DNA from 2 places in the Geobacillus sp. E263 genome. Region 1 is predicted to be linked to the other one. Evidence: a T-box and tRNA genes for the amino acid it is inferred to sense, from the RefSeq annotation. Region 1 holds a T-box; the other holds one or more tRNA genes.
The links. The T-box of region 1 lies ahead of leuS (leucine--tRNA ligase). A T-box ahead of a tRNA ligase gene usually reads a tRNA of that ligase, here a tRNA-Leu.
Positions count from the first base shown of each region.

Region 1 (11,518 bases):
ATATTCATGGTTATACAGGAGGATATAACATCACAGCAGCCCTTGTCACTGGAAGGCTTGCCGGAGTGAACGCAGCCAACCACGCAATCTCTTTACGGACCTAACGGATGGCGTTAGGTCCGATAAATAACCATTGCCGAAAAGCAATAAATTTGCTCTCCTTCGGATTCCATCATCGCAACATTATATTTCACATCCATCAGCTGCCCTTCTTTTAATCCTGCCAAAAACGCATTCACCGCGCGTTCTAAATCTTTTTCATGCTCTTCATCAAATAATTTTACTTTATACATTTTTTTATTTCCCTTCCTCCCCCATTATGGTTTCCCCTCATTTACTCATTCCATTTACAAAGAGAAATTCCTTCACTTTCCTAAAAATAGAATATCAGCGAAAGAACTCTCCCTAACCTTTCATACATTCTGCCGCATTAAGATTTGTTATATCGTTATATTTCACGTAAACAATTAAAGAAAAAAGCGTTCAGCTATTTCCAGACCAAATAGCCAAACGCTTTTTTTATATCTTCACAAATAATCAATGACCTTTAATATTTTTTCGGAACGGTATCTCCTTCCCATGCCAGCATCCCATCCACCATATTGCGGACATGGTAGCCTAGCTCCTGCAAATAGCGGCAAACGTTTTCGCTGCGCCGGCCGGAACGGCAGACGAAAATATACTCTTCCTCTTTATTGAATTCATCGAGCCGGCTTGGAATTTCCCCCATTTTGATATGTTTGGCGCCAGGGATCATGCCGAGCGCCACTTCCTCATCTTCGCGCACATCGACTAAATTTAGCTTTTCACCGCGTTCGAGTTTTTCTTTTACTTCTGCCGCGGTAATTTCTTTAATTTCTTCCATCCTCGAATCTCCCTTCAATCATTTGCCCCTCGTAAAAAGAGGGGCATTTTTTATTAGTTTGCCACGATATTGATTAATTTTCCTGGTACGGTAATCACTTTACGCACCGTTTTTCCTGCAATATGCTCTTTAATTTTCTCATCTTCCATCGCAAGCTGTTCGAGCTTCTCTTTCGATATATCCGCAGGCACCCGTAATTTAGCTCGCACTTTTCCATTTACTTGAACAACAATTTCAACTTCCTCTTCGACTAATTTTGACTCATCATATGTTGGCCATGGTTCGTACGCGATCGTATTGTTATGGCCGAGTTTTTCCCATAATTCTTCCCCGATATGCGGGCAAACTGGCGATAATAGCTTCACAAATCCTTCCATGTATTCTTTCGGCAATACCGGTGCTTTATATGCTTCATTAATGAACACCATCAATTGCGAAATCGCTGTATTAAAACGAAGCGCTTCATAATCTTCCGTTACTTTTTTTACCGTTTGATGATATACGCGCTCAAGTGTATCTGTTTCTGGGTTGTCAACAATTTTCGGATTCAAATTGCCATTTTCACCGACAAACAAGCGCCAGACGCGGTCCAAGAAGCGGCGCGCTCCGTCCAGCCCTTTTGTCGACCAGGCGATCGACGCTTCGAGCGGTCCCATAAACATCTCGTATAACCGCAGCGTATCAGCGCCGTGGCTTTCGATAATATCGTCCGGGTTGACGACATTTCCTCTTGATTTACTCATTTTTTCATTGTTTTCCCCAAGAATCATTCCTTGGTTAAATAGTTTTCTAAACGGCTCTTTTGTCGGTACAACGCCAATATCGTATAAAAATTTATGCCAGAAACGTGCGTACAATAAGTGGAGTACAGCATGCTCCGCCCCGCCGATGTAAACGTCAACCGGAAGCCATTTTTTCAATTTTTCCGGATCTGCAAGCTGTTTATCGTTATGCGGGTCAATATAGCGCAAATAATACCAGCAGCTTCCTGCCCATTGCGGCATCGTATTCGTTTCACGGCGCCCTTTTTTGCCGGTTTTCGGATCGACGACATTCACCCATTCTTCGATGTTCGCAAGCGGTGATTCTCCTGTACCCGTTGGTTTAATTTTATCTGTTTTTGGAAGCTTTAACGGGAGCTCTTCTTCCGGCACCGGTGTCATTGTACCGTCTTCCCAGTGGATGATCGGAATCGGTTCGCCCCAGTAGCGCTGACGGCTGAACAGCCAGTCGCGAAGGCGGTATGTAACTTTCTTTTGTCCTTTTCCATTGGCTTCTAGCCATTCAATCATCTTCTTAATGGCTTCTTCTTTGTTAAGACCATTTAAGAAATCGGAGTTAATATGTTCTCCGTCGCCCGTATACGCTTCTTTTGTAATATCGCCGCCGGCGACGACTTCTTTGATTGGCAAATTAAATTTTTTCGCAAATTCATAGTCGCGCTCATCGTGCGCTGGCACGGCCATAATCGCGCCCGTACCGTAGCTCATTAACACATAATCAGCAATCCAAATTGGCAGCTTCTCGCCAGTGACCGGATGAATCGCGTATGCACCGGTGAATACTCCTGTTTTTTCTTTCGCCAAATCCGTACGCTCAAGGTCGCTTTTGCTTTTAATTGTATCTAAATATGCCTCTACTGCCGCTTTTTGTTCCGGAGTTGTAATTTTTTCGACAAGAGGATGTTCAGGCGCTAACACGGTATATGTTGCGCCAAATAGCGTATCTGGGCGAGTTGTAAAGACAGTGAACGTTTCATCGTGGCCATCGACTTCAAAACGAATTTCTGCACCTTCTGAGCGCCCAATCCAGTTTCGCTGCATTTCTTTAACGCTTTCCGGCCAATCTAACTCTTCTAAGTCTTCCAAAAGGCGATCCGCATACGCTGTAATGCGAAGCAGCCACTGTTTCATCGGTTTGCGGATGACTGGATGGCCGCCGCGTTCGCTTTTACCATCAATCACTTCTTCATTTGCCAGTACCGTTCCCAGCGCCGGGCACCAGTTGACCGGAACTTCATCCATATAAGCTAATCCTTTTTCATATAGCTTTAAGAAAATCCATTGCGTCCATTTATAGTAATTCGGATCGGTCGTATTAATTTCCCGGTCCCAATCGTACGAAAATCCTAATGATTTAATTTGGCGGCGGAATGTATTAATGTTTTTCTCCGTAAATTCCGCAGGGTCATTTCCTGTATCAAGGGCGTATTGCTCCGCAGGCAGCCCGAAAGCGTCCCACCCCATCGGGTGAAGCACATTATATCCTTGCATTCGTTTCATCCGTGCTAAAATATCCGTTGCTGTGTAGCCTTCCGGATGTCCGACGTGAAGCCCAGCTCCCGAAGGATACGGGAACATATCTAGCACATAAAATTTCGGTTTGTCATCGTCATCGACCGTTTTAAACGTTTTATTTTTTTCCCAGTATTCTTGCCATTTTTTTTCGATTTCCCGATGATTAAAGCTCATTGTCTTTCCTCCTATTCTTTTTTCATATCCATCATTGTTAACGAAAATACGTATGAAAAAACCCCCCATCCCAAAAGGGACGAGAGGTGAAAATTCCCGCGGTACCACCCTTCTTAGCATGCATCGGCGCATGCTCACTCAATATCGTTAACGCAGATTCACGGCGAACATTACGAGGCAACCACACAGCCGCTCATGTTCGCAACTCCAAGGCGAGTTCGTGAACAAACTTCGGTTGACTCGCACCAGCCGTCAACTCTCTGCAGTCCGTTTTGTTCACTACTACTCCTTTTCACCGTTATTTACCGATATTGTTCGTGTATAATATTTTAAAAAATTTGTCGTTTTATTGCAAGTAGGGAAAATAGAGATTGTCAATATCCGCGCGTTGCTTGTGTTATTCATCTATTCTATGCCACATTTCCCGCGGATTCAGTTCATATATGCCGTTTTCACGATACATATAGTTATTCATGATAAATTCGCGGCGAATGGTTGCGTAATCCTCATGGAACTTTTTAATGTACTCATTGATTTCTTTTTCTGTATACTGTTTTCCCGGCTGAAGCCCTTTTAGCATATGCTCAAGCACAATCAGCTTTTTCTTTCTTTGCGCTGGAATATTTTTTAAACGACCATCGCTTGTAAAAAAGTTTTCGATGACTTTTTGACGCTCTGCAGCTTTCTCTTTCATCTCTTTTTTCACCTCGTTTTGTTCAGCCAAATCAAGCAATGCGCACGCGTAATGCTTTACTACAGACGGCTGTAAATAAAAATAAATGATGTTTCCATCGCGACGTTCATAAACAACGTTCGTGTCGCGAAGTTTTTTCAGATGGTGGGTAATCGTTGCCGGGGTCAATCCAAGCTTCCCAGCAATTGCTTGACCGTGCAGCGGTCCTTGCGAAAGCAGTTTTATAATACGAAGACGCGTTGGGTCACCAATCGTCTTAAAAAATGTTACTAAACGATGAAGCTGCATGACTACACCCCTATATTTGATGATTATCTAATTAGATTTGTATCAAATTAGATGTTTGTTGTCAACCTCCATATTTTTTCAGATAAAAAATGAAGCAGAGAACATGTCTACCCTACTGTAAGCGTTTGTTTCCCCTTGTTTTGCTTCTTTGGCAAGTTCCGATCATAAAAGAACGTCGTGACAAGCGAAAGCGCGCAAAAGAAAACAAGCGCGGCAAACAGTGGTTTCATGCCAGCGTAATCAGCGATAAAGCCGCCTAGCACAGGTCCGATCATTCTCCCTGCCGTTGCCGTGCTGTTGACAAATCCTTGATAAAATCCTTCTTTTCCTTGTGGCGCGAGTTCGCTCGCCACCGTTGGAATAGCCGGCCATACAAGCATTTCCGCAATCGTTAATACAACCATTGCCAGCGCAAATTCAAAAAACGAATTCGCTTGAAGCAAAAGAGAAAAAGAAACGACAAAAATAGCAAATCCAACAAGCATTTGCCGTTTTACATGCCGCATCCATCGTTGCACAACTGCTGACAAGAAAGGTTGCGCGAATACAATAAGCGCACCATTAATCGTCCAAAGAAGGCTATATTGTTTCAGCGTAATGTGGAGCTCTTGCGTATATGCAGCAATTGTCGTTGCCCATTGCACATAGCTAATCCAACATAAAAAATAACCGGTACAAAGCGTCACGAGCGCATACCAGTTTGCACGGCTTTCCATGTTGATAGCTTCCGCCGGTTTTGCTGAAGCCTTGATTGATTTTGCAACCTGAACATGACGCAATCCAAACGCAATCAACAAGAAAAACATAACGTACAGCAACAAATTAGCGGCAAAAATGAGCGTAAACGAATATGACGCGACGACCCCGCCAAGCGCTGAACCGATCGCCACACCAATGTTTTGTGCAACGTAAAGCCCGTTAAATGCCCGTCTTCCGCCCTCTGGCCAAATTGCTCCCGCATACGCAGCCGCTACTGGAAATACAATCCCGCTTCCCATCCCGATGATCGTTAAAAAGATGGCATAATGCGGCCAGCCATGAAAGAAAACAAGGCCGACAAGCGCGGACATCGTCGCGACAATTCCGATCATCATCGACTTAAAACCGCCAATTTTATCAAACAATAGCCCTCCGGCTAAGTTTCCAACCACGCTTGCTCCGGAATTGAGCATAAGCACCATTCCAGCGACAGAAAGCGATTTTCCTAACTGTTCATGAACGTAAATCGTGTTCATCGGCCATAAAAAAGAAGCCCCTGTCACGTTGATGGCCATGCCGATCATTAATATCCAAAGCGCACGGGGCATATGTAATCCTCCTTCAATATTTGAGTAACAAAGTAAATTGTATGTAGATGGATGAAAAAAGGCAATAAAAAAGCTTGTCGACTTTGTCGACAAGCTTTTTTACTCTTCGACGTGCTGCTTTGATTTTTGCGGCTGCCCGCCTGTTTGTTCATATGCTTTTTTCGCTTGTTTCACTGGATCAAAATCTTTTCCAAGTTCGATATCATTGTTGTTAAGGCCATTTCTCGTTTTTTGTTCAGGATTGTTCTGTTTAGAACGTTTTTTCACAGCGCCCACCCTTCCTTAATGATTAAGCAAAATCATTTCGTTTTGCAATTGCTGAAGCTGCAAACGCATCCGATGCAGCTGCTCGCGCTGTTGCGCATTACAGCTAAGCGCTAAATGCGCCAAATCATTGATTGCGCTCTCTAACATTTGCTGTGCTTGTGTATATTCAAGGTCATTATAATGCTCTTGCTTTTGCGCCTCTGTATATTGCTCTTTTGCATAGCGAATGACATCTTCGCAATGCTGCAAAAATTCATCGACCGATTGCCGCGTTGCCATTATGTTCCCTCCAAGCGTATAATCGTTTGTTTCATCTTTTAATGTGCACATTTCATTTTGCGAATATCACGTTAATGATTGGTAATCATCGATTTTTCCCGCTAATCATGTTACAATGCTAAAATGATATTATTTTCAAAAAGGAGGAAGCTGTTTTGAAACAGCCCAACCCATTTCCATATACAAACGATCATAAACGTTACCATACATGGAATTATCATTTACGACAAACGTTTGGCTATAAAGTATTTAAAGTCGCTCTTGATGGCGGTTTTGATTGTCCGAATCGCGATGGGACAGTTGCTTACGGCGGATGTACGTTTTGCAGCGCGGCAGGTTCTGGCGACTTTGCCGGCAATCGCGCCGATGATCTTGTTACCCAATTTAATAAAATTAAAGAAAAAATGCATAAAAAATGGAAAGACGGAAAATATTTAGCTTATTTTCAGGCATTCACGAATACACACGCTCCCGTAGACGTACTGCGGGAAAAATACGAAACCGTCTTAAACTTGGACGGGGTTGTAGGATTGTCGATTGCGACTCGTCCAGATTGTCTCCCTGATGATGTGGTAGAGTATTTAGCCGAACTGAACGAGCGCACATATTTATGGGTCGAACTGGGCTTGCAAACCGTTCATGAACAGACAGCCATGCTTATTAACCGTGCCCATGATTTTGAATGTTTTGTAAAAGGGGTCGAAAAACTCCGCAAACATGGCATTCGCGTTTGTGCACATATTATTAACGGGCTTCCGCTTGAGGATTACGACATGATGATGGAAACAGCGAAAACAGTGGCAAGCATGGACATTCAAGGAATTAAAATTCATTTGCTCCATTTATTGAAGGGAACACCGATGGTAAAGCAATATGAAAAAGGGCTAGTCAAATTTTTGTCATTTGAAGAATACGTAAACCTTGTCTGTGATCAGCTGGAAATTTTGCCTCCAGAAATGATTGTGCACCGAATTACAGGGGACGGTCCAATCGACTTAATGATCGGTCCAATGTGGAGTGTAAATAAATGGGAAGTGTTAAACGCGATTGATGCGGAACTCGAACGCCGCGATAGCTATCAAGGAAAGTATTACAAAAAAGAAGTGGTCAAACAATGAAATTAGCGAAAATTCTCCCTTTTACACGAACATTGATGGACCTCGCTGTGAACGAAGGGGATATCGCCGTCGACGCTACGGTCGGAAACGGACATGATACGCTTTATTTAGCACAGCGCGTTGGAGAATCCGGCCGCGTATTTGGCTTCGATATTCAAAAAGAGGCGATTGCGGCAACATCCGCCCGCCTCCAAGAACATAACGTGCTAAACCGAGTAACGTTATTTCAAGCAAGCCACGATCAACTGATCGAAAAAATTCCCTCTATTTATCATGGCCGCATCACCGGAGCAATGTTTAATCTCGGCTACTTGCCGGGCGGCGATAAACGAATTGTAACAAAACCTGATTCAACGATCCGCGCCATTGAGCAATTGCTACAAATTATGGCGAAAGAAGGGCTTATCGTTCTCGTCGTCTATCATGGCCATCCGGAAGGCATCATCGAACGTGACGAGCTTCTTAACTACGTGAAGACGATAGACCAAAAGCGAGCCCACGTATTAAAATATGAATTCATCAACCAAATAAACAATCCCCCTTTTATTATCGCGATCGAAAAACGATCATGAGGCTGCCCTTCTAATCAGGACAGCCTCCTTCATTTTGCTATTACAGAGAACTTTTTTTGCCATAACCGATATGCTTTTCCATTCCAATAGAAAAACCAAGCAATCATCCCGCCTGATCGAACAAGCTTTTTCGCAAGGCGGCGGAGTTCTTTTTGTTTCTTTACTTTTTCATCCGATAAATATAAACCAAGAAGTCCTCGATGAATGAGACGATGAAACTCCCCATGCGGCAATTGATTCACATGGCGGTCCGCCTCTTCAATAAAATGGCAAAGCCGCTCTAACAAAACAGATTGATTTGGATAGTAAAAACAAAAATTCAAATCTCCTCCTAGACGATCTTCTTCTTGGTCAATAAAATAATCAAGCAAAATATGCAGCCCTTGAATATAAGGAAAATAACCGTCGCGTATTTGTTTTGCCATTTCCTCATGAAATGTTTCGGTAAACGCATAGGCAACTAAGCAAAAAATGCCCAGCGTAGAACCGGAACAAGCAGAAAACTCATACCATTCCATTGGTGGAAGCTGATCTTTATATTGTTTAAACCATTTCTCAAGACGCGGTACTCGCTCGTCTACATGCACATGTTTATGTACTTGTAAATCACAATAATATCCAGCTAATTCATGCAAAAACGGAACAATTTTATCGTAATGTGTCACTTTCTTTAAAACACTTTGACATGTTCGTACAAGGTCATGCAAATAGCCACCGTCATCTTGTTCTTGACGATGGCGGTAATAATTCGAAACTTCGGCATCAATCGATAACGCGTCAGGCATCGATTCATGAAGGGCTCGAAAATCATGCGGATCTAATGAAGTGCTTCGATCACATAAATTATCAAGATAATCGCTGATCGTTTGATAAGCGACAATAAAACGAATACACTCTTCCATTTTCTCTCCTGCTAATAACGATAAAATGGAGCCTCCTTCACAGTGAAACGTTTTTGTTTCAATACTTGCCAACGCTTGTTTTCGAAGTTCCGGGTCTGGAATATTTTGTGCTCTTTGTTTCCAATAGGCTAATTCGCGATGCACTACCGGAAAGACGTCGCGATAGACTTTTTTCATAAGAGTGATCGGATGTGTCGGGATTTTCAACAGGCTCACCTCAGATATGTTTACATTGTCTAGCGATATAGTCGGCATTGTGTATCTAAAAACGATTTTGCATATAAGAAAACATCTTCCCGCTCCGGTTCATTAAAAATTTCATGATATAATTTGTTCCATTCTTTATACATTTTTTCCGATATCGGCAAACGGTCAAACCATTCTTTTACAGCTGTTTTATCGACAATTTTATCGTCCCCGCCTTGCATGAGCAGCAATGGGATATCAGGGAATTTCTGAATACGGCGAAAAGCCAATTCCATCGCCTTTACTAATTCACGATACCAGCGGACAGATACTTTCGTCACATAAAGCTCATCATGTTTATCGGCCTCATATACTTCTTTATTTCTTGTTGCCAGTTCGACAGACAATCCTGAATCGATCAAAAGGGATGGCGCGATATAATTTAATACTCTTGATAACATATCAAGCCCTTTCGATGGGTACGATACAAGTCCTAAACATGGCGAAGATAAAATAACCCCTTGTACAGAAGGGCGTTTTTCTTGCAATGTACGGATAACAACAAGCCCTCCCATGCTATGTCCAAGAAGGAATACCGGTACATGAAATTGTTTGGCTTCCGTGATCCAATCGGCCACCTCATTAATATATTCATCAAACGATTGGATATGTCCACGTTTTCTTCTCGTTGTCCGCCCTTGTCCAGGCAAATCTCCTGCTACAACATGATAACCGCTTTTCACCCACTGCTCGATCAACCATTGATAGCGCCCGTGGTGCTCCGCGGCTCCGTGGACAATCACAACCGTTCCTTTTCCTTCATTTGCCTCCCATTTCCACATCGTCAATCTCCTCCGTTTACGAATCGTGCCACTATCTGTACAATAATAAATAATACTGAACCATTTTATAAAATGAAAGGAAAGAAGCGTATGATTTATCCGTACAAAGGAAAGTCTCCAAAGATCGCTGAATCTGCCTTCATTGCCGATTATGTCACCATTACCGGTGATGTGGTTATCGGGGAAGAAACAAGCATTTGGTTTAATACTGTTATTCGCGGAGATGTCGCTCCAACGATTATCGGCAATCGCGTCAATATCCAAGATAACTCAATTTTACATCAAAGTCCAAACAATCCGCTTATCATTGAAGATGGTGTAACCGTCGGCCATCAAGTCATTTTACATAGCGCCATCATCCGAAAAAACGCTTTAATCGGCATGGGCTCGATTATTCTCGATGGTGCGGAAATTGGCGAAGGAGCGTTTATCGGTGCCGGAAGCCTTGTCCCACAAGGAAAAAAAATTCCGCCGCACACGCTCGCATTTGGCTGTCCCGCTAAAGTCATTCGTGAATTAACTGACGAAGATGTCCGCGAGATGGAGCGAATTCGCCGCGAGTATGTGGAAAAGGGACAATACTATAAGGCGTTGCAGCTAAAACCGTGATCATCGTTCCTTATTTTCAGTAATTTAAAGTCATTCCGATCAATTAAGGAGTAGCATTATGCCTATCGTCTTGCTTCTTTTCATCATTGCTGTCGCATTGTTGATTATATTTTTCCTAACGAAAGCATTATCGAAATCAGCACTTGTTTCTCTTTTGATGTTTTGTCTTCTCGCGGCACTGTTGTTCAACCAAAAAATAGAAACAACGATCGTGCGTTTAACACAATCTTATTTAACAAAAGAAGAAGCACTGATAGAGAATGTGATTTCTTCCGCTGTTGAGAAGAAAATCAAACCTTCTGTGCTGCTTGATGTGCCAGCCATTCGCCAACTTCCCGAGTTGCCTCGCGGTTGTGAAGTCACGAGCCTGGCGATGCTTCTTGAGGATGCCGGCGTACAAGCCGACAAACTGACGCTTGCTAAACAAATAAAAAAAGATCCTACTCCGTTTCAGCGAAAAAATGGCAAAGTGTATTTTGGCCATCCAAATGATGGTTTTGTCGGGGATATGTACTCGCTTACCACGCCAGGCTTAGGTGTGTACCATAAGCCGATTAAACAGCTTGCTGAAATGTATCTGCCCGATAGAATCATTGACTTAACAGGAAGCGACTTTTCCGTGTTGCAGCAATATCTTTCGAAAGGAGTACCGATTTGGATTATTACCAACAGCACGTATAAAAAACTTCCTGAATCCGCCTTCCGTGAATGGGAAACGCCAAGAGGGCCCATTAAAATTACGTATTACGAACATTCCGTCGTTATTACGGGATACGACCAAGATTATATTTATTTCAATGACCCGCTTACAGGCGAAAAAAATAAAAAAGCACCCAGGGCCGATTTTTTAGACGCCTGGGCGCAAATGGGCAGACAGGCAATCACCTATCAACCTGATTAGATGGATAGGGGTTGTCTGTCTTTTTTATATAGATGGGAAAAATCGTACTTTCTTTCGATATACACTTGATGCCAAATCATAAATACTAGCACCGTCCAAATTTTGCGGCTATGATCCGCTTTATTGGCACAATGCTCTTCTAACAAGCGATATAACACATCTTTATGGAATAAATGATCCGTTTCACTTTCTTTGATAATTGTTTTCGCCCAATCGT
Region 1 covers NZ_CP041632.1:676,144-687,661, reverse strand. The annotation lists gene FNL97_RS03550 (BaiN/RdsA family NAD(P)/FAD-dependent oxidoreductase) at 1-104, shown strand, start outside; gene FNL97_RS03545 (sporulation protein Cse60) at 114-293, opposite strand; gene FNL97_RS03540 (rhodanese-like domain-containing protein) at 548-865, opposite strand; gene leuS (leucine--tRNA ligase) at 919-3,336, opposite strand; T-box leader at 3,409-3,641, opposite strand; gene FNL97_RS03530 (DUF2087 domain-containing protein) at 3,734-4,318, opposite strand; gene FNL97_RS03525 (MDR family MFS transporter) at 4,426-5,625, opposite strand; gene FNL97_RS03520 (glycogen biosynthesis protein GlgD) at 5,725-5,892, opposite strand; gene FNL97_RS03515 (YtzC family protein) at 5,908-6,171, opposite strand; gene mnmL (tRNA modification radical SAM protein MnmL/YtqA) at 6,327-7,289, shown strand; gene mnmM (tRNA 5-(aminomethyl)-2-thiouridylate-methyltransferase MnmM) at 7,286-7,861, shown strand; gene tbcS (tetraprenyl-beta-curcumene synthase) at 7,891-8,970, opposite strand; gene FNL97_RS03495 (alpha/beta hydrolase) at 9,000-9,791, opposite strand; gene FNL97_RS03490 (gamma carbonic anhydrase) at 9,882-10,400, shown strand; gene FNL97_RS03485 (C39 family peptidase) at 10,459-11,301, shown strand; gene asnB (asparagine synthase (glutamine-hydrolyzing)) at 11,298-11,518, opposite strand, start outside.

Region 2 (11,518 bases), 770 kb from region 1:
ACTTTGGGACCTTAGCTGGTGGTCTGGGCTGTTTCCCTCTCGACCACGGATCTTATCACTCGTAGTCTGACTCCCAAGGATAAGTCGTTGGCATTCGGAGTTTGACTGAGTTCGGTAACCCGATGAGGGCCCCTAGCTCAATCAGTGCTCTACCTCCAAGACTCTTCCCTTGAGGCTAGCCCTAAAGCTATTTCGGGGAGAACCAGCTATCTCCAGGTTCGATTGGCATTTCACCCCTACCCACACCTCATCCCCGCACTTTTCAACGTGCGTGGGTTCGGGCCTCCAGTAGGTGTTACCCTACCTTCACCCTGGACATGGGTAGATCACCTGGTTTCGGGTCTACGACGACGTACTTAACGCCCTATTCAGACTCGCTTTCGCTGCGGCTCCGTCTCTTCGACTTAACCTCGCACGTCATCGTAACTCGCCGGTTCATTCTACAAAAGGCACGCCATCACCCATAAACGGGCTCTGACTACTTGTAGGCACACGGTTTCAGGTTCTCTTTCACTCCCCTTCCGGGGTGCTTTTCACCTTTCCCTCACGGTACTGGTTCACTATCGGTCACTAGGGAGTATTTAGCCTTGGGAGATGGTCCTCCCTGCTTCCGACGGGATTCCCCGTGTCCCGCCGTACTCAGGATCCACTCGGGAGGGAACGAAGTTTCGACTACAGGGCTGTCACCTTCTCTGGCGGGCCTTTCCAGACCGCTTCGTCTACCCCGTTCCTTTGTAACTCCCATGTGAGTGGTCCTACAACCCCAAGAGGCAAGCCTCTTGGTTTGGGCTGTTCCCGTTTCGCTCGCCGCTACTCAGGGAATCGCGGTTGCTTTCTTCTCCTCCGGGTACTTAGATGTTTCAGTTCCCCGGGTGTGCCCTCCATACCCTATGGATTCAGGTATGGATACTGCCCCATTACGGGCAGTGGGTTTCCCCATTCGGACATCTCCGGATCAACGCTTGCTTACAGCTCCCCGAAGCGTTTCGGCGTTTGCTCCGTCCTTCATCGGCTCCTAGTGCCAAGGCATCCACCGTGCGCCCTTTCTAACTTAACCATGCGAAAACAGCTTCACGCTTGCCGCCTTCGCTTCTCGGCTTCTTCCACTGTCTAGCTTCGGCGCCTAGCTCTCTTGTGCCAAATAACCTTCCCCCTCGAAGTGCAAGCACTTCTGCAGGTGAAGAACATTTGGCTTCGAGAGCTAATCGCGGCGCCTCCGCTTTTCTTTTCGGTTATCTAGTTTTCAAGGAACGAAGCTACTACTTTGAGTTCGCTTCTCTGCAGCTTTGTGCCGAGGAACCTAACTCCCTCGAACCTGCTTGTAGACGCAGGCACAAGACTGCTTCTGACACAAAGCCTCTGTTTTGAAAGAACATTAAACATGTTCCCTCAAAACTGAACAAGGCTACTGCCTTGAATCTGCTTCTCTGCTGCCTTGCGTTGAGGAATCCAACTTCCCCGAATCTGCTAGAAGACGCAGACGCAAAGCAATTGAAGGAGTGAAATGCTCCCTCAAAACTGAACAAGGCTACTGCCTTGCATCTGCTTCTCTGCTGCCTTGTGTCGAGGAATCCTGCTTCCTCGAATTCACTAGCAGACGCAGACACAAAACGTTTGAAGGAATGGGTAATGTTCCTTCAAAACTGAACAAAACTCCGCGCCCACTATATTCACGTTTATCATCCTTAGAAAGGAGGTGATCCAGCCGCACCTTCCGGTACGGCTACCTTGTTACGACTTCACCCCAATCACTTGCCCCACCTTCGGCGGCTGGCTCCCTTACGGGTTACCTCACCGACTTCGGGTGTTGCAAGCTCTCGTGGTGTGACGGGCGGTGTGTACAAGGCCCGGGAACGTATTCACCGCGGCATGCTGATCCGCGATTACTAGCGATTCCGGCTTCATGCAGGCGAGTTGCAGCCTGCAATCCGAACTGAGAGCGGCTTTTTGGGATTCGCTCCCCCTCGCGGGTTCGCAGCCCTTTGTACCGCCCATTGTAGCACGTGTGTAGCCCAGGTCATAAGGGGCATGATGATTTGACGTCATCCCCACCTTCCTCCGACTTTTAGCCGGCAGTCCCCCTAGAGTGCCCAACTGAATGCTGGCAACTAGGGGCGAGGGTTGCGCTCGTTGCGGGACTTAACCCAACATCTCACGACACGAGCTGACGACAACCATGCACCACCTGTCACCCTGTCCTCCCGAAAGGGAGGAACGCCCTGTCTCCAGGGTTGTCAGGGGATGTCAAGACCTGGTAAGGTTCTTCGCGTTGCTTCGAATTAAACCACATGCTCCACCGCTTGTGCGGGCCCCCGTCAATTCCTTTGAGTTTCAGCCTTGCGGCCGTACTCCCCAGGCGGAGTGCTTAACGCGTTAGCTACAGCACTAAAGGGAAAACCCCTCTAACACTTAGCACTCATCGTTTACGGCGTGGACTACCAGGGTATCTAATCCTGTTTGCTCCCCACGCTTTCGCGCCTCAGCGTCAGTTACAGACCAGAGAGCCGCCTTCGCCACTGGTGTTCCTCCACATCTCTACGCATTTCACCGCTACACGTGGAATTCCGCTCTCCTCTTCTGCACTCAAGTCCCCCAGTTTCCAATGACCCTCCACGGTTGAGCCGTGGGCTTTCACATCAGACTTAAGGGACCGCCTGCGCGCGCTTTACGCCCAATAATTCCGGACAACGCTCGCCCCCTACGTATTACCGCGGCTGCTGGCACGTAGTTAGCCGGGGCTTTCTCGTTAGGTACCGTCACCGTACCGCCCTATTCGAACGGTACTTCTTCTTCCCTAACAACAGAGCTTTACGATCCGAAGACCTTCTTCGCTCACGCGGCGTCGCTCCGTCAGACTTTCGTCCATTGCGGAAGATTCCCTACTGCTGCCTCCCGTAGGAGTCTGGGCCGTGTCTCAGTCCCAGTGTGGCCGGTCACCCTCTCAGGCCGGCTACGCATCGTCGCCTTGGTGAGCCGTTACCTCACCAACTAGCTAATGCGCCGCGGGCCCATCCGTAAGTGGTAGCAAAAGCCACCTTTCAACCAAAGACCATGCGGTCTTTGGTGTTATCCGGTATTAGCCCCGGTTTCCCGGAGTTATCCCGGTCTTACGGGCAGGTTACCCACGTGTTACTCACCCGTCCGCCGCTAACCGAACAGAAGCAAGCTTCCGTTCGGTCCGCTCGACTTGCATGTATTAGGCACGCCGCCAGCGTTCGTCCTGAGCCAGGATCAAACTCTCCAAAAAGAAAGTTGATTGGCTTATTTAATTCGCCACTGACACCGAAGGTGTCAAGTCGCCTTCGCTTTTCTTATTGTCCAGCTTCAGCGCCTAGCTCTCTTGTGCCAAATAACCTTCCCCCTCGAAGTGCAAGCACTTCAGCGGGTGAAGAACATTTGGCTTCGAGAGCTGATCGCGGCGCTTCAGCATTTCTTATTGTCCAGCTTCGGCTCCTAGCCCCTCGGGCCGCTTCGGTCTCGCTGTGGCGGCAACAGCCTCCTCGCGAGCCCTCCAGCGCCTGCCGGGGCTAATCAGTCGCCTTCGCTTTTCGTTGTGGACGCTTCGTTTTGTTCAGTTTTCAAAGAACATTAAATTTTTAAATAAGTGGAGCCTATCGGGATCGAACCGATGACCTCCTGCGTGCAAAGCAGGCGCTCTCCCAGCTGAGCTAAGGCCCCATATTTTCTAAATCGGGAAGACAGGATTCGAACCTGCGACCCCATGGTCCCAAACCATGTGCTCTACCAAGCTGAGCTACTTCCCGTAATGGCGCGCTCGAGAGGATTCGAACCCCTAACCTTCTGATCCGTAGTCAGATGCTCTATCCAATTGAGCTACGAGCGCATATGCCGAGGGCCGGACTCGAACCGGCACGGTAGTTACCTACCCCAGGATTTTAAGTCCTGTGCGTCTGCCAATTCCGCCACCCCGGCGATTAATGGAGCGGAAGACGGGACTCGAACCCGCGACCCCCACCTTGGCAAGGTGGTGTTCTACCACTGAACTACTTCCGCATCTTCAATATAGAGTTATAGAGTGCGGGTGAAGGGACTTGAACCCCCACGCCCGTAAAGGGCACTAGACCCTGAATCTAGCGCGTCTGCCAATTCCGCCACACCCGCGATCAAAGAGTGAGCCATGGAGGATTCGAACCTCCGACCCTCTGATTAAAAGTCAGATGCTCTACCTACTGAGCTAATGGCTCATGTAATAAATGAAAACACTCCTTGTTTTTTTGTTGTCCCTTCCTCTTCTAGCTAATTCAATGATGCTGAATGCGTCGGGACAACTCGGAGCATATTCATGGAAGCTTAGGCTCGTTGCTCCCCTACTGAGCTAACGGCTCATCATTTAAGAAAAACCATTTATTCTGTTGTAATAAGTAATGGTGGAGGATGACGGGTTCGAACCGCCGACCCCTTGCTTGTAAGGCAAGTGCTCTCCCAGCTGAGCTAATCCTCCGTATAAACTGCCTAGCGACGACCTACTCTTGCAGGGGCGCTGGCCCCAACTACCATCGGCGCTGGAGAGCTTAACTTCCGTGTTCGGGATGGGAACGGGTGTTTCCTCTCCGCTATTGTCACTAGGCAATTATCTCAATTGGAAATTTATTATTATATTCCAATCATCACGTTTGTCAAGAGGGATTTCGTTCCCTCAAAACTAGATAACCGTCCGTTTGGAAGAAGCCGTCTTGCATAGGCGGCCTATGCTTTTCCGTTGTCTAGCTCCTAGCGCCAAATAACCTTCTCCCTTGAGGTGCAAGCACCTCTACGGGCGAAGAACATTTTCCTTTTGGCGCTAAGCGCGGCACCTCCACTTTTCGCTTGGTTAAGTCCTCGATCGATTAGTATCCGTCAGCTCCACGTGTCGCCACGCTTCCACCTCGGACCTATCGACCTCGTCATCTTCGAGGGATCTTACTCGCTTGACGCGATGGGAAATCTCATCTTGAGGGGGGCTTCACGCTTAGATGCTTTCAGCGCTTATCCCTTCCGCACATAGCTACCCAGCGGTGCCCCTGGCGGGACAACTGGTACACCAGCGGTGCGTCCATCCCGGTCCTCTCGTACTAAGGACAGCTCCTCTCAAATTTCCTGCGCCCGCGACGGATAGGGACCGAACTGTCTCACGACGTTCTGAACCCAGCTCGCGTACCGCTTTAATGGGCGAACAGCCCAACCCTTGGGACCGACTACAGCCCCAGGATGCGATGAGCCGACATCGAGGTGCCAAACCTCCCCGTCGATGTGGACTCTTGGGGGAGATCAGCCTGTTATCCCCGGGGTAGCTTTTATCCGTTGAGCGATGGCCCTTCCATACGGAACCACCGGATCACTAAGCCCGACTTTCGTCCCTGCTCGACCTGTCCGTCTCGCAGTCAAGCTCCCTTGTGCCTTTGCACTCTACGAATGATTTCCAACCATTCTGAGGGAACCTTTGGGCGCCTCCGTTACCTTTTGGGAGGCGACCGCCCCAGTCAAACTGCCCACCTGACACTGTCTCCCACCCCGGTAAGGGGTGCGGGTTAGAATTTCAATACCGCCAGGGTGGTATCCCACCGGCGCCTCCACCGAAGCTGGCGCTCCGGCTTCTCAGGCTCCCACCTATCCTGTACAAGCGATACCAAAATTCCATATCAGGCTGCAGTAAAGCTCCACGGGGTCTTTCCGTCCTGTCGCGGGTAACCTGCATCTTCACAGGTAGTATGATTTCACCGGGTCTCTCGTTGAGACAGTGCCCAAGTCGTTACACCTTTCGTGCGGGTCGGAACTTACCCGACAAGGAATTTCGCTACCTTAGGACCGTTATAGTTACGGCCGCCGTTTACTGGGGCTTCGGTTCGCACCTTCAGCCTTGCGGCTTAAGCGCTCCCCTTAACCTTCCAGCACCGGGCAGGTGTCAGCCCCTATACTTCGCCTTTCGGCTTCGCAGAGACCTGTGTTTTTGATAAACAGTCGCTTGGGCCTTTTCACTGCGGCTCTCTCGGGCTCATCACCCAAGAGAGCACCCCTTCTCCCGAAGTTACGGGGTCATTTTGCCGAGTTCCTTAACGAGAGTTCTCCCGCGCACCTTAGGATTCTCTCCTCGCCTACCTGTGTCGGTTTGCGGTACGGGCACCTCTCACCTCGCTAGAGGCTTTTCTTGGCAGTGTAGGATCGGGGACTTCGGGACCGATGGTCCCTTCGCCATCACGGCTCAGCCTTTGCGCCAGACGGATTTGCCTATCTGGCAGCCTAACCGCTTGGACAGGCTATTCCAGCAGCCTGCTCGCCCTACCTTCCTGCGTCCCCCCATTGCTCAAACGGTGAGGAGGTGGTACAGGAATCTCAACCTGTTGCCCATCACCTACGCCTTTCGGCCTCGGCTTAGGTCCCGACTAACCCTGAGCGGACGAACCTTCCTCAGGAAACCTTAGGCTTTCGGTGCAGAGGATTCTCACCTCTGTTTTCGCTACTCACACCGGCATTCTCACTTCTAAGCGCTCCACGAGTCCTTCCGGTCCCGCTTCGGCGCGCTTAGAACGCTCCCCTACCGATGACGGGCGGTCATCCCACAGCTTCGGTGGCACGTTTAGCCCCGGTACATTTTCGGCGCAGAGTCACTCGACCAGTGAGCTATTACGCACTCTTTAAATGATGGCTGCTTCTAAGCCAACATCCTGGTTGTCTGGGCAACTCCACATCCTTTTCCACTTAACGTGCACTTTGGGACCTTAGCTGGTGGTCTGGGCTGTTTCCCTCTCGACCACGGATCTTATCACTCGTAGTCTGACTCCCAAGGATAAGTCGTTGGCATTCGGAGTTTGACTGAGTTCGGTAACCCGATGAGGGCCCCTAGCTCAATCAGTGCTCTACCTCCAAGACTCTTCCCTTGAGGCTAGCCCTAAAGCTATTTCGGGGAGAACCAGCTATCTCCAGGTTCGATTGGCATTTCACCCCTACCCACACCTCATCCCCGCACTTTTCAACGTGCGTGGGTTCGGGCCTCCAGTAGGTGTTACCCTACCTTCACCCTGGACATGGGTAGATCACCTGGTTTCGGGTCTACGACGACGTACTAAACGCCCTATTCAGACTCGCTTTCGCTGCGGCTCCGTCTCTTCGACTTAACCTCGCACGTCATCGTAACTCGCCGGTTCATTCTACAAAAGGCACGCCATCACCCATGAACGGGCTCTGACTACTTGTAGGCACACGGTTTCAGGTTCTCTTTCACTCCCCTTCCGGGGTGCTTTTCACCTTTCCCTCACGGTACTGGTTCACTATCGGTCACTAGGGAGTATTTAGCCTTGGGAGATGGTCCTCCCTGCTTCCGACGGGATTCCCCGTGTCCCGCCGTACTCAGGATCCACTCGGGAGGGAACGAAGTTTCGACTACAGGGCTGTCACCTTCTCTGGCGGGCCTTTCCAGACCGCTTCGTCTACCCCGTTCCTTTGTAACTCCCATCATGAGTGGTCCTACAACCCCAAGAGGCAAGCCTCTTGGTTTGGGCTGTTCCCGTTTCGCTCGCCGCTACTCAGGGAATCGCGGTTGCTTTCTTCTCCTCCGGGTACTTAGATGTTTCAGTTCCCCGGGTGTGCCCTCCATACCCTATGGATTCAGGTATGGATACTGCCCCATTACGGGCAGTAGGTTTCCCCATTCGGACATCTCCGGATCAACGCTTGCTTACAGCTCCCCGAAGCGTTTCGGCGTTTGCCCCGTCCTTCATCGGCTCCTAGTGCCAAGGCATCCACCGTGCGCCCTTTCTAACTTAACCATGCGAAAACAGCTTCACGCTTGCCGCCTTCGCTTCTCGGCTTCTTCCACTGTCTAGCTTCGGCGCCTAGCCCCTCACGGTCGCTTCGGTCCTGCCGTGGCGGCAATAGCCTCCTCGCAGACCCTCCAGAGCCTATCGGGGCTAATCGCGGCGCCTCCGCTTTTCTTTTCGGTTATCTAGTTTTCAAGGAACCAACTCATTTCCTGCATCTGCTCATAGACGCAGGCGCAAGGCAACTACTTGAGTATGCTTCCTTGCAGCCTTGTGTCGAGGAATCCTGCTTCCTCGAATTCACTAGCAGACGCAGACACAAAACGACTGAAGGAGTGAAATACTCCCTCAAAACTGAACAAGGCTACTGCCTTGAATCAACTTCTCTGCTGCCTTGCGCCGAGGAATCCAGCTTCCTTGAATCCGCTGGTAGACGCAGGCGCAAAACGGATTGATTGAAGAGAACATAAACATGTTCCCTCAAAACTGAACAAGGCTACTGCCTTGAATCTGCTTCTCTGCTGCCTTGCGTCGAGGAATCCAACTTCCCCGAATCTGCTAGAAGACGCAGACGCAAAGCAATTGAAGGAGTGAAATGCTCCCTCAAAACTGAACAAGGCTACTGCCTTGAATCAACTTCTCTGCTGCCTTGCGCCGAGGAATCTAGCTTCTCTGAATCCACTCGTAGACGCAGACGCAAAACGGATTGATTGAAGAGAACATAAACATGTTCCCTCAAAACTGAACAAAACGTAAGCGTCCTTCGCTTTTCGTACTGTCTAGCTCCAGCGCCTAGCTCTCTTGTGCCAAATAACCTTCCCCCTCGAAGTGCAAGCACTTCAACGGGTGAAGAACATTTGGCTTCGAGAGCTGATCGCGGCGCTTCCGCTTTTCGTATCATCCTTAGAAAGGAGGTGATCCAGCCGCACCTTCCGGTACGGCTACCTTGTTACGACTTCACCCCAATCACTTGCCCCACCTTCGGCGGCTGGCTCCCTTACGGGTTACCTCACCGACTTCGGGTGTTGCAAGCTCTCGTGGTGTGACGGGCGGTGTGTACAAGGCCCGGGAACGTATTCACCGCGGCATGCTGATCCGCGATTACTAGCGATTCCGGCTTCATGCAGGCGAGTTGCAGCCTGCAATCCGAACTGAGAGCGGCTTTTTGGGATTCGCTCCCCCTCGCGGGTTCGCAGCCCTTTGTACCGCCCATTGTAGCACGTGTGTAGCCCAGGTCATAAGGGGCATGATGATTTGACGTCATCCCCACCTTCCTCCGACTTTTAGCCGGCAGTCCCCCTAGAGTGCCCAACTGAATGCTGGCAACTAGGGGCGAGGGTTGCGCTCGTTGCGGGACTTAACCCAACATCTCACGACACGAGCTGACGACAACCATGCACCACCTGTCACCCTGTCCCCCCGAAGGGGGAACGCCCTGTCTCCAGGGTTGTCAGGGGATGTCAAGACCTGGTAAGGTTCTTCGCGTTGCTTCGAATTAAACCACATGCTCCACCGCTTGTGCGGGCCCCCGTCAATTCCTTTGAGTTTCAGCCTTGCGGCCGTACTCCCCAGGCGGAGTGCTTAACGCGTTAGCTACAGCACTAAAGGGAAAACCCCTCTAACACTTAGCACTCATCGTTTACGGCGTGGACTACCAGGGTATCTAATCCTGTTTGCTCCCCACGCTTTCGCGCCTCAGCGTCAGTTACAGACCAGAGAGCCGCCTTCGCCACTGGTGTTCCTCCACATCTCTACGCATTTCACCGCTACACGTGGAATTCCGCTCTCCTCTTCTGCACTCAAGTCCCCCAGTTTCCAATGACCCTCCACGGTTGAGCCGTGGGCTTTCACATCAGACTTAAGGGACCGCCTGCGCGCGCTTTACGCCCAATAATTCCGGACAACGCTCGCCCCCTACGTATTACCGCGGCTGCTGGCACGTAGTTAGCCGGGGCTTTCTCGTTAGGTACCGTCACCGTACCGCCCTATTCGAACGGTACTTCTTCTTCCCTAACAACAGAGCTTTACGATCCGAAGACCTTCTTCGCTCACGCGGCGTCGCTCCGTCAGACTTTCGTCCATTGCGGAAGATTCCCTACTGCTGCCTCCCGTAGGAGTCTGGGCCGTGTCTCAGTCCCAGTGTGGCCGGTCACCCTCTCAGGCCGGCTACGCATCGTCGCCTTGGTGAGCCGTTACCTCACCAACTAGCTAATGCGCCGCGGGCCCATCCGTAAGTGGTAGCAAAAGCCACCTTTCAACCAAAGACCATGCGGTCTTCGGTGTTATCCGGTATTAGCCCCGGTTTCCCGGAGTTATCCCGGTCTTACGGGCAGGTTACCCACGTGTTACTCACCCGTCCGCCGCTAACCGAACAGAAGCAAGCTTCCGTTCGGCCCGCTCGACTTGCATGTATTAGGCACGCCGCCAGCGTTCGTCCTGAGCCAGGATCAAACTCTCCAAAAAGAAAGTTGATTGGCTTATTTAATTCGTCACTGACACCGAAGGTGTCAAGCGCTTCAGCTTTTCACATTGTCCAGCTTCAGCGCCTAGCTCTCTCGTGCCAAATAACCTTCCCCCTCGAAGTGCAAGCACTTCAGCGGGTGAAGAACATTTGGCTTCGAGAGCTGATCGCGGCGCTTCAGCATTTCTTATTGTCCAGCTTCGGCTCGCAGCGCCTTGTGGAAAATAACCTTCCTCCGTCGACATGCAAGCATGTCTCATCGGAAGAACATTTTCCCTTCGGCGCTAGGCGCTCGCCTTCGCTTTTCTATGTGGACGCTTCGTTTTGTTCAGTTTTCAAGGAACATTTCTTTTTTAAAGCGACCTTATCAATATACCACTTTAAAATCCCATTGTCAATGACTTTTTGTTCTATTTTTTGTTTTTTAAAAGCGACGTCTTTTAATATATCAATTACGTATATAAAAGTCAACTACTTTTTTAAAAATCTTATGTCCCCTATGATTCTTTTGATCATAGGGGACATGATATCTTATTTATTACGCATTTGCGGGAATAACAATACGTCACGAATAGACGGTGAATTTGTTAATAGCATAACAAGTCGATCAACGCCAATACCTAAACCGCCTGTTGGTGGCATTCCATATTCAAGCGCTTCAATGAAGTCCTCGTCCATCTCGTGCGCTTCGTCATTTCCTTGCTCTCGCTCTTTCAGCTGTGCCTCAAAGCGCTCACGTTGGTCAATCGGATCATTTAACTCAGTAAATGCATTCGCGTGTTCACGACCAACGATAAACAATTCAAAGCGATCTGTGAAGCGCGGATCGTCTGGATTTTTCTTCGCTAACGGCGAGATTTCTACCGGGTGTCCGTAAATAAACGTCGGTTGAATGAGCTTGTCCTCTACTTTTTGCTCAAAAAACTCATTAACAATATGACCAAACGTCATGTGCGGCGCTATTTCAACACCATGCTCTTTTGCCAATTCTCTAGCCTCTTCATCGCTCATTTGTTTCCAAAAATCGACACCTACGTATTCCTTAATCGCATCTACCATATGAAGTCGTTTCCACTCAGGAGTTAAATCAACCGTATGCTCTCCATATTGGATTTTTGTCGTTCCTAATACCTCTTGCGCGATATGAGCAATTAAATTTTCTGTCAATTTCATAATATCGCGGAAATCTGCATATGCTTCATATAGCTCAAGCATCGTAAATTCCGGATTATGTCGAGTAGAAATCCCTTCATTACGGAACACGCGCCCAATTTCATATACCTTTTCTAATCCGCCGACAATT
Region 2 covers NZ_CP041632.1:3,381,512-3,393,029, forward strand. The annotation lists rRNA gene FNL97_RS17335 (23S ribosomal RNA) at 1-1,057, opposite strand, end outside; rRNA gene FNL97_RS17340 (16S ribosomal RNA) at 1,690-3,247, opposite strand; tRNA gene FNL97_RS17345 (tRNA-Ala) at 3,606-3,678, opposite strand; tRNA gene FNL97_RS17350 (tRNA-Pro) at 3,691-3,764, opposite strand; tRNA gene FNL97_RS17355 (tRNA-Arg) at 3,768-3,844, opposite strand; tRNA gene FNL97_RS17360 (tRNA-Leu) at 3,848-3,933, opposite strand; tRNA gene FNL97_RS17365 (tRNA-Gly) at 3,940-4,014, opposite strand; tRNA gene FNL97_RS17370 (tRNA-Leu) at 4,038-4,122, opposite strand; tRNA gene FNL97_RS17375 (tRNA-Lys) at 4,133-4,205, opposite strand; tRNA gene FNL97_RS17380 (tRNA-Val) at 4,387-4,462, opposite strand; rRNA gene rrf (5S ribosomal RNA) at 4,472-4,588, opposite strand; rRNA gene FNL97_RS17390 (23S ribosomal RNA) at 4,828-7,763, opposite strand; rRNA gene FNL97_RS17395 (16S ribosomal RNA) at 8,662-10,217, opposite strand; gene lysS (lysine--tRNA ligase) at 10,747-11,518, opposite strand, start outside.
Region 2: it has a tRNA-Leu gene. The T-box ahead of leuS (leucine--tRNA ligase) is inferred to sense a tRNA for this amino acid. The anticodon was not compared.